Regions from separate parts of the Oerskovia jenensis genome, predicted to be linked through region 3. Evidence: predicted binding sites of a transcription regulator. Region 3 holds the regulator's gene; each other region holds the start of a gene.

Region 1 (3,961 bases), 2.7 Mb from region 3:
GTGAGCACGGGCACGCACGACCCGCACACGGTCCCGGCCTTGGTGCACGCCTTGACCTCGCCCAGGCTCGAGCAGCCGTGCTCGGTCACCGCCCCGCGGACCGTCCCGGCGGTGACGTTCGCGCACGAGCAGACCACGACGTCGTCGGGCAGGTCGCCGCCGAGCGCCGGGGCGCCGCCCTCCGGGGCGAGGAACGCCGACGGGTCGGCGCCCAGCGAACGCCCCAGCAGGGGGCGCAGCGACGAGTAGAGGGCCGCGTCGCCCACGAACACGCCGCCGAGCAGGGTCCGTGCGTCGTCCGAGACGACGAGCTTGCGGTAGGTCCGCGCGACGGGGTCCGCGAACGTGACCTCGAGCGCGCCGGGCGTGAGCCCGAACACGTCGCCGAAGCTCGCGGCCTCGATGTCGACGCCCTTGAGCTTGGTCCCCTCGGGCGCCGGCGAGTACGTCGAGACTCCACCCAGCAGTCGGTCCACCACGACGTCGGCCATGGCGTTGCCCGGCGCGACCAGGCCCACGCACTGGTCCTCGAACGACGCGCACTCCCCGATGGCCCACACGGCGGGGTCCGAGGTGTGGCACGCCGCACCGACGACGACGCCGCCGCGCTCGCCGATCGCGAGGCCCGCCTCGCGCGCGAGGCGGTCCCGGGGCCGGATGCCGGTCGAGAAGATCACGACGTCGGCGGGGATCCGCGACCCGTCGGACAGGTCCATGCCGCCCACCGCGCCGTCGCCCGCGGCCGTGAGGCCCGTGGCGCCGGTCGTCGTGCGGACGTCGATCCCGCGGTCGGTCACGAGCACGCGCAGCGCCTCGCCGCCCGCGTCGTCGAGCTGGACGCTCATGAGGCGGTCGGCGAACTCCACGACGGTCGCGGCCGCGCCGAGGGTCTGGAGCGCGGCCGCGGCCTCGAGCCCCAGCACGCCGCCCCCGACGACGACGCCGTGCAGCGGACGCCCCAGGCGTGCGGTGCGCAGCCCGACGTACTCGCGCAGCCCCTCCAGGTCCGCCAGGGTGCGGTAGCTGAAGACGCCGGGCAGGTCGGTGCCCTCGGTGCGCGGGGTCCAGGCCCAGGAGCCCGTGGCCAGGACCAGGTGGTCGTAGGCGAGCACGCGCCCGGAGCGGGTCGTGACGGTCTGCGCCTCGCGGTCCACGGCCGCGACCGCGTCGCCCGTGACCAGCTCGGTCCGCGGGTCGTCCCAGACGGCAGGGTCCATCGTCAGGTCGTCGGCCGAGCGTCCCGTGAAGTACTCGGACAGGTGCACGCGGTCGTACGGGGCACGGGCCTCGTCCCCGACGACGGACACGTGCCAAGACCCCTCGGGAGAGCGTGCGATCATCTGGCTCACGAACCGGTGGGCGACCATGCCGGCGCCGACCACCACGACGCGGCCGGGGGTGGGAGTGCTCATGTGGGGGCCTCACGAGAAGGGTCGGGCGGAGGGGCGAGTCGGGCCGCGGGGGGCGAGTGCGACCGTCGTGACCATCCTGGCGCATAGATACGAGGTTTCTGGTCAAAACACCAGATCAGCGCGTCGCGGGGACCTAGGACGGGACGTCCAGGGACCTTGGTCCCGAAAAAGTGTGACGCACGACCGTGATGGACGGCACAGCATGTGCACTCCTTCACAAGCGTAAAATCGAGCGGTGGCGACTAAGAAGACAACGGGTCAGAACACCATCGACGTAGCCCTCATCGGCGGCGGCATCATGAGTGCGACCCTCGGCGCCCTCCTGAAGCTCCTCGAGCCCACGTGGACCATCAAGGTCTTCGAGCGCCTCGACGCGGTAGCCCAGGAGTCCTCCAACCCGTGGAACAACGCTGGCACCGGCCACGCTGCGCTCTGCGAGCTGAACTACACCCCCGAGAAGGCCGACGGCACCGTCGAGATCTCCAAGGCTGTCGCGATCAACGAGCAGTTCGAGGTGTCGCGCGAGTTCTGGCACCACCTGCTCACCGGGGGCCACCTGCCCGAGCCCGCGAGCTTCATCAGCCACACCCCGCACATGACGTTCGTGCGCGGTGCGGCCAACGTGGACTACCTCAAGCGCCGCTTCACCGCGCTGAGCGCCCACCCGCTGTTCAGCGAGCTCGAGTTCACCGACGACCCCGCGGTCATCGCGCAGTGGGCACCCCTGCTGGTCCTCGACCGGGACGGCGACGAGGCCGTCGCCGCGACCCGCGCGACGAGCGGCACGGACGTCGACTTCGGAGCGCTCACCTCGCAGCTCTTCGACTTCCTCACGGCCCACGACGTCGAGCTCAACCTCCAGCACGAGGTCAACCGCCTCAAGAAGCGCAAGGACGGCACCTGGGACGTCACCGTCAAGGACGTGTCCTGGAACGCCACGCAGGGGCCGCGCACCGTCAACGCCCGCTTCGTGTTCGTCGGCGCGGGCGGCGGCGCGCTGCCGCTGCTGCAGAAGGCCGGCATCAAAGAGGCCAAGGGCTACGGCGGCTTCCCCATCAGCGGCGAGTTCCTGCGCACCGACAACCCGGAGATCGTCGCCCAGCACCAGGCCAAGGTGTACGGCAAGGCCGACGTCGGATCGCCGCCCATGTCCGTCCCGCACCTCGACACGCGCGTCGTCGACGGCAAGACCTACCTGATGTTCGGCCCCTACGCCGGGTTCAGCCCCAAGTACCTCAAGAAGGGCTCGCTGCTCGACCTCTTCACGTCGCTGCGGACCCACAACATCGGGTCCATGCTCGGCGCGGGCCTCAAGAACATCGACCTCACGCAGTACCTGGTCGGCCAGCTCGTCGCGAGCCCCGAGGCCAAGTTCACGGCGCTCCAGGCCTTCATGCCCACGGCCCACCCCAAGGACTGGGAGAAGATCACCGCGGGCCAGCGCGTCCAGGTCATCAAGAAGGACCCGGTCAAGGGCGGCGTGCTCGAGTTCGGCACCGAGGTCATCGCGGCCGCGGACGGCTCGATCGCCGGCCTGCTCGGCGCCTCGCCGGGTGCCTCGACCGCCGTCCCCGCGATGATCGACGTCCTCGAGCGCTGCTTCCCGCAGCAGTTCGCGACGTGGCGTCCCGCGCTCGGAGCCATGATCCCGAGCCTCGGCCAGGCCACGTGGGAGGCGACCGAGCTCGACTCGCTCTCCGCCTCCGCAGGCCCCTCGGAGGAGGCGGTCGGCGCCCGCTGACCCCGCCTGCGCGACGCACCGACGCCCCGGTCTCCTTCGTGGAGACCGGGGCGTCGTGCTGTGCCCGTGGCCCCGTGGGACGCAGCCCGTGGCCGGTGTGACGCGGGACCGGGCCGGTGGGACGCGGGACGCCCGCGTAGTCCACGGGCCGCACACGTCTGCCCCTGCTACTGCCGCGCCTCCGCGAGCACCTCCTCGACCGTGTTCCAGAAGTCGACGCGGGCCTGGTGCGTCGCCGCGGGGGTCGCGTCGGGCTCGTTCAGGCCCAGGGGGAGGTAGGGCGCGTACGTGATGAAGTGCCCCGCATCCTCCTGGACGAGCGAACGGACCTGCTCCGGATCGCTGAACCGGGGCGTCATCTCGGCAAGAAGGTCGCAGGCCACCCACACCGGGTCGGCCGTCCCGCACGCGAGGACGACCGGCCCGGCGATCTCCTCGACGGCGACCTTCGTCTCCGGGCTCATCGGAGCCCGCGTGTACTGTGCACACGGCAGCCCGGCCCCCGCCACGGTCCAGGCTGGTCGTGTCGCGTCCGGGTAGCCGCAGAACACGATGCCCGACCCCGTCGGGGCGAACGCGCCGTACACCTCGTCGGGGCGGTTGGCCGCGAGCCACAAGGCCATCTCGCCTCCCCGTGAGACCCCGAACGTGAAGACGCGCTCGGTGTCGACCCCCGGCTGGTCGTGGAGCCAGGCGAGTCCGGTGAGGAAGGTCTCGACCGGTACGTCCGCGAGCGCGGGCGGCTGCCCCGGGCTCTTGAAGTAGCTGATCGCCAGCGCCGGATACCCGAGCTCGGCGAGCCACGTGG
Region 2 (3,961 bases), 2.4 Mb from region 3:
CCTGACCGGGAACCGTCGTGAGGACGGGACGCTCATCACGGCCACGGTGCCGCACTCGTAGGTCTGCGGCTGGTGTTCCTGCCGGCGCCTGGTGCTCGGCGAACCGGGGCCGGGGGAAGGGCGCCGTGCGCTGGCGAGGGGGCGGGTCCCACGGGGACCCGCCCCCTCGGTGCGATCGCGTACCGGACGTCGTACGGCCCGCACAGCCGCAGAGCCCGCAGAGCCCGCAGGGTCAGCCGAGCTGCTCCCGCAGGAACCGGTAGTGGATCGCGGCCATGTGGGCGGCCTGGGCGTTGTTCGCGGCGCCGCCGTGGCCGCCCTCGATGTTCTCGTAGTAGGTCACGTCCTTGCCGGCCGCGAGCATCTTGGCGGCGAGCTTGCGGGCGTGACCGGGGTGGACCCGGTCGTCCTTGGTCGACGTCGTGAAGAGCACGGGCGGGTACTCGCGGTCGGCGTCGAACAGGTGGTAGGGCGAGAACGTCTTGATGAACTCCCACTGCTCGGGGTCGTCCGGGTCGCCGTACTCGGCGGCCCACGACGCCCCGGCGAGCAGGTGCGTGTAGCGCAGCATGTCGAGCAGCGGGACACCGACGATCACGGCGCCGAAGAGCTCGGGGTACTGCGTGAGCATGTTCCCCGCGAGGAGGCCGCCGTTGGAGCGGCCCTCCATGCCGAGGTGCTCGGGGGTCGTGATGCCGCGGGCGACGAGGTCGCGCGCGACGGCCGCGAAGTCCTCGTACGCCTTGTGGCGCTTGGCCTTGAGGGCTGCCTGGTGCCAGGCCGGGCCGTACTCGCCGCCGCCGCGGATGTTCGCGACGACGTACACGCCGCCGTCGGCGAGCCAGGCCCGTCCGAGCCCGCCCGAGTAGCCAGGGGTGAGCGAGACCTCGAAGCCGCCGTAGCCGTAGAGCAGCGTGGGTGCGGCGCCCACGGGGGCGTCGTCCGTCCCGGCGGCGGCGCCGGCGGCCTCCGGGCGGACGAGCTCCTCCCGCCCGACGACGAAGTACGGGACGCGCGTGCCGTCGTCGGACACCGCGAAGTGCTGGTCGATGACCAGGCCCGCGGCGTCGAAGAAGGTGGGGCTCGACTTGAGCACCTCGGGCTCGGTGCCCGCGCCCACCGTCAGGAGCGAGAGCGTCGAGGGCGTGAGGTAGTCGGTCGTCACGAGCCAGACGTCGTCGCTCTCCTCGGAGTCGACCGCACCCACGACGACCGTGCCGATGGTCGGCAGACCGGGCAGCTCGCTGCGGGTCCACGGTACGGACAGGTCCTCGGCGCGCGGAGGCGGCGTCAGCACGTGCAGGCGGTTCTTGACGTCCTCCAGGACGTTGACCACGAGGTGGTGCGCGGTCCAGGTGGCCCCGGCGAGCGACGTCGTGGGCGTGGGCTCGAACAGGACGGTGAAGCCGCGCGCCCCGGCGAGGAAGTCCTCGAAGCGGGCCGCGAGCAACGACCCCGCGAGGTAGGTCGAGCCGCCGACGGTCCAGTCGTCGCGCAGCTCGACGAGCATCCACTCGCGCTTGACGCCGACCTCGGCCGAGCGCGGGACGTCGATCTTGACGAGGTGCTCGTCGGGCGTGCCCGCGTCCTGGACGAGGTAGGTCTCGCTGTCGTAGAACGCGATCGAACGGCCCACGAAGTCGCGCTCGAAGCCGGGGGAGTGGGTGCGCCAGCCGAAGATGTACATGTCCTCGGGCTCGCCCTCGTACACGACCGTGGCCTCGGTGACCGGGGTGCCGCGGCGCCAGCGCTTGACGATCCGGGGGTACCCCGAGGGGGTCATCGAGCCCGGTCCGAAGTCCGTGAAGACGTACACCGTGTCGGTGTCGATCCACCCGAGCCCGCCCTTGGACTCCTCGCGGTAGAACCCGCCGTGCTCGGGGGCGACGAACTGCTTGGTGACGAGGTCGAACTCGCGGGTCACGTCGGCGTCGGAGCCGCCCGGGGACAGGTCGACCAGGGCGTGGCGCCACTCGCCGCCGGGGGCGGGGCGCAGGACGCTCGCGCCGTGCCAGACCCAGCTCTGCCCCTCGGTCTCGCCCAGCGCGTCGAGGTCGAGCACGAGCTCCCACTCGGGGTGGTCGGTGCGGTACGAGTCGAGCGTCGTGCGGCGCCAGACGCCGCGCTCGTGCTGCGCGTCGCGCCAGAAGTTGTAGTAGTGCTCGCCGATCTTCGAGACGTCGGGGATCTTGTCGTCGGAGTCGAGGACCTCGCGGATCGCCTGCTCGGTAGCGGTGAACTCGCTCGTGGCCTCGATCGTCGCGGCGGTCTCGGCGTTGCGGCCCTGGACCCAGGTGAGCGCCTCGCGGCCCTCGACCTCCTCGAGCCACAGGTACGGGTCGTGCGGCGTGGTCGGCTGTCCGGTGGGCGTCTCGGTCACGGCGTTCTCAGCACTCATGCGAACACACTAGGCGACCGATCCGCGGGACCGGGCATGCAGAGATCGTGGGGGCGACCGGCTCGCACGGGCTGCGTTCCAGGACATCTCCGGGAATCACTTGCATCTATCCGTACCTTGTGAAAGTATTCACAAGCAAGGGAAAGACACCACGCAGACCCGGCCGCTCGGGTCACTGGAGGAGCAACGTGAGCAGCACGAGCAAGGCCCCCGCCAAGGCCCCCGCCGGAGTCACCGAGATCGACGCCCTCGTCGACCGTGGCCTCAAGGCGCTCAAGCAGTACGACGCCTTCACCCAGGAGGACATCGACCGCATCGTGAAGAAGGCGTCCGTCGCGGCGCTCCACGAGCACGGCCGCCTCGCGCAGCTCGCGGTCTCCGAGACCGGTCGCGGCGTCTTCGAGGACAAGGCCACCAAGAACATCTTCGCGTGCGAGCACGTGCCGAACTCGATGGCCAACCTCAAGACGGTCGGCGTCATCGGGCGCGACGAGCTCACGGGCATCGTCGAGATCGCGGAGCCGGTCGGCGTGGTCGCGGGCATCACCCCGGTCACGAACCCGACCTCGACCGCGATCTTCAAGTCGCTCATCGCGCTCAAGACGCGCAACCCCATCATCTTCGCGTTCCACCCCAGCGCCCAGAAGTGCTCGGTCGCCGCAGCCCGCATCGTGCGGGACGCCGCCGTCGCCGAAGGGGCGCCCGAGGACTGCATCCAGTGGGTCGAGCAGCCCTCGCTCGAGGCCACGTCGGCACTCATGAACAACGACGGCGTCTCGCTGATCCTCGCCACGGGCGGCAACGCCATGGTCCGCGCCGCCTACTCGGCGGGCAAGCCGGCCCTCGGCGTCGGTGCGGGCAACGTCCCCGCCTACATCGAGAAGACCGCCAAGCTCGGCCGCGCGGTCAACGACGTGGTCCTGTCCAAGGGCTTCGACAACGGCATGGTGTGCGCCTCGGAGCAGGCCGTCATCCTCGACGCCGAGATCTACGACGCGGCTCTCGCCGAGTTCGCCCACATGCACGCCTACCTCGCGAACCCCGAGGAGAAGGCGATGCTCGAGCGCTTCATCTTCGGCGTCGAGGCCGGCGGGGCGAACTGCGCCGGTGCCAAGCTCAACGCGTCGATCGTCGGCAAGAGCCCCCAGTGGATCGCCGAGCAGGCAGGCTTCTCGGTCCCCGACGGGACCTCGATCATCCTCGCGGAGTGCAGCCAGGTCGGCCCCGCCGAGCCCCTGACGCGCGAGAAGCTCAGCCCCGTCCTCGCGGTGCTGCGCGCCGAGTCGACCGACCACGGCATCTCGCTCGCCGAGCAGATGGTCGAGTTCGACGGCCTGGGCCACTCGGGTGCGATCCACACCGAGGACAAGGACGTCGCGGAGGAGTTCGGCCGGCGCGTCAAGGCCGTCCGCATCCTGTGGAACCAGCCCTCGGCGCTCGGCGGCATCGGTGACATCTACAACGCGCTGATCCCCTCGCTGACCCTCGGGTGCGGCTCGTACGGGCACAACTCGGTGTCGAACAACGTGTCGGCCGTCAACCTCATCAACGTCAAGCGGATCG
Region 3 (3,961 bases):
GACCCTCCTCGTGCTCGGCGACCGTGCCGAGCGCGCCGGTCGCCCCGAGGCGGCGGGCGATGAGCTGCCCGATCTCGAGGGGGGTCGCGGACACGAGCCACACCTGGTGGCCTGCGGCGATGTGCTCGTCGAGGAGCTTCTGGGTGCCGGGGAAGATCCGCAGCGACAGGACCTGGTCGTAGACCTCCTCGCCGATCGCGACGACCTCGGCGACCGAGCGGCCCGCGACGAGGTCCAGGGCCCGGCTGCGCACCTGGTCGATCTGCCGCTTGTTCTCCCCGAGGAGGAGGTAGCGGGCCTGGTGGAGGGCGAACGTCACGAGGTCCGGCGTGGAGAAGAACCCCCGCTGGTACAGCGCACGGGCCAGATGGAACGAGCTGGCGCCGCGGATGATGGTGTTGTCGACGTCGAAGAAGGCTGCCGTGGGATGGGTGGACCCAGGAGCAGACGTCGGCATGACGTCCACTCTATCGGCGCCCGCAGCCGCCCGCCGACGGCGCTCGCCAGGTGCCGCTGCCGGACGGTCGGCGGGAGGGGGTGTCCGAGATGCGTAGGCTGGGGTCGTGAGCCCCGCAGATCCCTCCGCAGGACAGGTTCCTGAGCCCGCCGTCGGACGTGACGCAGACCAGGCCACGAGTGCGCCCGCGCGTGTCGTGCTCTACGGTCGCGTCGGGTGCCACCTGTGCGAGGCGGCTCGCGAGGTCGTGGGCGCCGTGTGCGCCGACCAGGGTGTGCGCTGGACCGAGGTCGACGTCGACTCCGACCCGTCCGGCGCGCTCGCGGCACAGTACGGTGACTACGTCCCGGTCGTGACCGTGGACGGCGTCCAGCAAGGGTTCTGGCAGGTCGACGGAGCGAGGCTGGCCCGGGCGCTCTCGCGGGGGCGCGCCACTGGCTGACGTTCCGCCGCGGGCGCCGAGCCTGGGATGATCCGAGACAGCAGGACAGCGAGATCGTCAACGATGACGACGACATGACGAAGCATGGGTGGTTCGGGTGGCAGAGACCCTGGGTGATACCGGCATTCCTGGCGCGACCGTGGCGCGGCTCCCCGCGTACCTGCGTGCGCTGCGCGACCTCGAGGGGCGGGGCGTCGAGACGACGTCGTCGACCGAGCTCGCGGAGCTCGCGGGCGTAGGGTCCGCGCAGCTGCGCAAGGACCTGTCCTTCCTGGGCTCCTACGGCACGCGAGGGGTGGGATACGTCGTCGACTCGCTCGCGACCTACATCACGTCCGCGCTGGGCGTCGAGGACGAGCACCGGATCGCGATCGTCGGCATCGGTTCCCTGGGGCACGCTCTCGCGAACTACTCGGGCTACGGCACGCGCGGGTTCGAGGTCGCGGCGCTGCTGGACGCCTCGCCGCACGTCGTGGGCACCGAGGCCGCGGGACTCGTGATCGAGCACGTCGACGCGCTCGAAGAGGTGTTCGCGCGCGAGAACGTCACGATCGTCGTCCTGGCGACCCCGGCGCACGTCGCGCAGGACGTCGCGGAGCGGGTCGTGGCCGCGGGGGTGCGGGAGATCCTGAACTTCGCGCCGCGTGCGCTCCAGCTTCCCGAGGACGTGATCGTGCGGTCGGTCGACGTCGGGAGCGAGCTGCAGATCCTGGCGTTCCACGCGCAGGCCAGGGCGCTCGCGAACCGGGGCGCCGACGGGGCGGGGCACGACCCCGGCGTCGAGGGCACCGGCGCCTAGGGCGGCTGCACGGGCCGTGACCGCACGGCCTCGGTGCGGGGCGCCGTCGGGCCGGCAGGACGCGCGCGAGCAGGCCCGAGCGGAGTCCGGGAGCGCTGCGGACGTCTGGACGGCACAGGAGCCGGCGACCCGTCACGGGTCGCCGGCTCCTGGCGTACCGGCCGCGTCAGGACGCGGGGCCGGTCGGGGGCGAGAGGCTCAGGCCTGCTTGATGGCCGAGAGGTCGAGCGCGATCTTGATCTTGTCGCCGACGAGCACGCCACCGGCCTCGAGGGCCACGTTCCAGGTCAGGCCGAACTCCTTGCGGGAGATCTCGGTCTCGGCCTCGAACCCGGCGCGCGAGTTGCCGTAGGCGTCGACGGCCGTGCCCGTGAACTCGGTCTCGAGCTTGACGGGCTTGGTCACGCCGTTGATGGTCAGGTCGCCCGCGATGACGAAGTCGTCGTCGTCGGCCTCGACCGCGGTCGAGACGAAGTTCCAGGTGGGGTTCTTCTCGGCGTCCCAGAAGTCGGCCGACTGGAGGTGGCCGTCGCGCCCCGCGTCGCCGGTGTTGACGGACTTGGCGTCGATCGCGGCGACGACGTTGGACGACTCGACGTCGTCACCGATGTTCAGCGTGCCCTCGGCGATCGCGAGCGAGCCGCGGACCTTGGAGATGCCTGCGTGGCGGACCGTGAAGGTCGCCTGCGAGTGCGAGGGGTCGATCGCGTAGGTGCCTGCGGTCAGTCCGGCGGGGAGGTTCGTGGCCATGGATGTCTCCTGAAGGGTCGAGTTGCGTTGCGTCAGGCGCGCCGTCGACGTGCCATTAGTTGAAGATTCAACTTCATACGAACGCATCAACGCAAGCCCCCGTCCCTCTATTCCCTGTCGAGCGGACGTGTTCCCGGATGGGAGACTGAGGCGTTGTTCGGACGGTGGGGGCGTGAGCGATGAAGGCGGAGATGACGGTTCAGCAGGACAGGCGCACGGTCGCGCCGCAGGACGCACCCTGGCTCGACGAGGCGCAGCAGCACTCGTGGCGCCAGTACCTCGACGGAACGGCCCGGTTCGTCGAGTCCCTGAGCAGGGACCACGAGGAGCACTCGGCGCTCACGCTCGGCGAGTACGAGCTGCTCGTGCGGCTCTCCGAGGCCGACGACCACACCATGCGCATGTCGGCCCTCGCCGACGGGCTCGCGCGGTCCCGGTCCCGCGTGACGCACACCGTCCATCGCATGGAGGCGCGGGGCCTCGTCCGGCGCTCCGCGAGCGAGACCGACCGTCGCGGTGTGAACTGCGTCATGACCGACGCGGGCTACGCCGAGCTCGTCGCCTCCGCCCCCGCGCACGTGCGGGCGGTGCGCCGCTTCATGGTCGACGTCCTGACCCCCGAGCAGTTCCGCAACCTCGGCGAGGCCATGGCCGCGATCGCCGAGGCCTGCCGCCTCGCGGACGAGGCGTCACCGCAGTAGTGGCTCCCGAGGGCCCGGGGCGGACACGCTGTGTCCGGGAGCACGCCGTCCGCGTGCACCGCGCGGGCAGAACTTTGGGACACTGGACCCCATGGTCGCAACCACGGTCCACCTCATGCGTCACGGTGAAGTCTTCAACCCGGACGGCATCCTCTACGGTCGAATCCCCGGCTACCACCTCTCGGAGCTCGGGCACACCATGGCGCGTCGCGTCGCGGGGCACCTGGCGGGCAAGCCCGCCGAGGGGGCGCCTGCGCTGCCCGACGACGTCGCTCCCGAGCCCTTCGACGTCGCCCTGGTCATCGCCTCCCCGCTCCAGCGGGCGCAGGAGACCGCGACCCCCGTTGCCGAGGCCTTCGGGCTGCCGCTCGGGACGGACGAGCGTCTCATCGAGGCGGGCAACCACTTCGAGGGGATGAAGTTCGGCGTGGGCGACGGCTCGCTGCGCCACCCGGGCCACTGGCCCTACCTCTGGAACCCCATGCGCCCCTCGTGGGGCGAGCCCTACAAGCAGCAGGTCGCGCGCATGCACGCCGCGATCCACGACGCCCGGGCCCAGGCCGAGGGGCGCGAGGTCGTGCTGGTGAGCCACCAGCTCCCCATCTGGATCTCCCGTCTGGCCTTCGAGGGCAAGCGCCTGTGGCACGACCCGCGCAACCGGCAGTGCTCGCTCGCGTCGCTCACGTCGCTGCGCTTCGACGGCGACCGCCTCGTGGGCATCCACTACACCGAGCCGGTCGCCGACCTGCTGCCCGGGGCCGCGAAGGTCTCGGGCGCGTGAGACACCAGCCGCTTCTCAGGTTGTGCACAGG

Evidence for each region. Region 3 encodes Rex, which represses fermentation and respiration genes when NADH is low (regulators of the CRP and FNR family bind a similar motif). Its sites were predicted from a motif close to CTTGTGAANNNNTTCACAAG; they were not measured.
Region 1: mqo (malate dehydrogenase (quinone)) is a predicted target of Rex. The motif match lies at 1,614-1,633, and genes of this name have one in related genera.
Region 2: adhE (bifunctional acetaldehyde-CoA/alcohol dehydrogenase) is a predicted target of Rex. The motif match lies at 2,515-2,534, and genes of this name have one in related genera.

What each region holds. Positions count from the first base shown of each region.
Region 1 covers NZ_JAFBBO010000001.1:4,199,768-4,203,728, reverse strand. Annotated here, with positions in the region: gene nirB (nitrite reductase large subunit NirB) at 1-1,412, opposite strand, end outside; gene mqo (malate dehydrogenase (quinone)) at 1,648-3,153, shown strand; gene JOD49_RS18750 (acyl-CoA thioesterase/BAAT N-terminal domain-containing protein) at 3,321-3,961, opposite strand, start outside.
Region 2 covers NZ_JAFBBO010000001.1:3,868,888-3,872,848, forward strand. Annotated here, with positions in the region: gene JOD49_RS17365 (glycoside hydrolase family 65 protein) at 1-61, shown strand, start outside; gene JOD49_RS17370 (prolyl oligopeptidase family serine peptidase) at 233-2,398, opposite strand; gene adhE (bifunctional acetaldehyde-CoA/alcohol dehydrogenase) at 2,587-3,961, shown strand, end outside.
Region 3 covers NZ_JAFBBO010000001.1:1,515,509-1,519,469, reverse strand. Annotated here, with positions in the region: gene JOD49_RS06810 (HAD family hydrolase) at 1-457, opposite strand, end outside; gene JOD49_RS06805 (glutaredoxin family protein) at 564-899, shown strand; gene JOD49_RS06800 (redox-sensing transcriptional repressor Rex) at 997-1,698, shown strand; gene JOD49_RS06795 (YceI family protein) at 1,897-2,448, opposite strand; gene JOD49_RS06790 (MarR family winged helix-turn-helix transcriptional regulator) at 2,640-3,149, shown strand; gene JOD49_RS06785 (histidine phosphatase family protein) at 3,241-3,930, shown strand.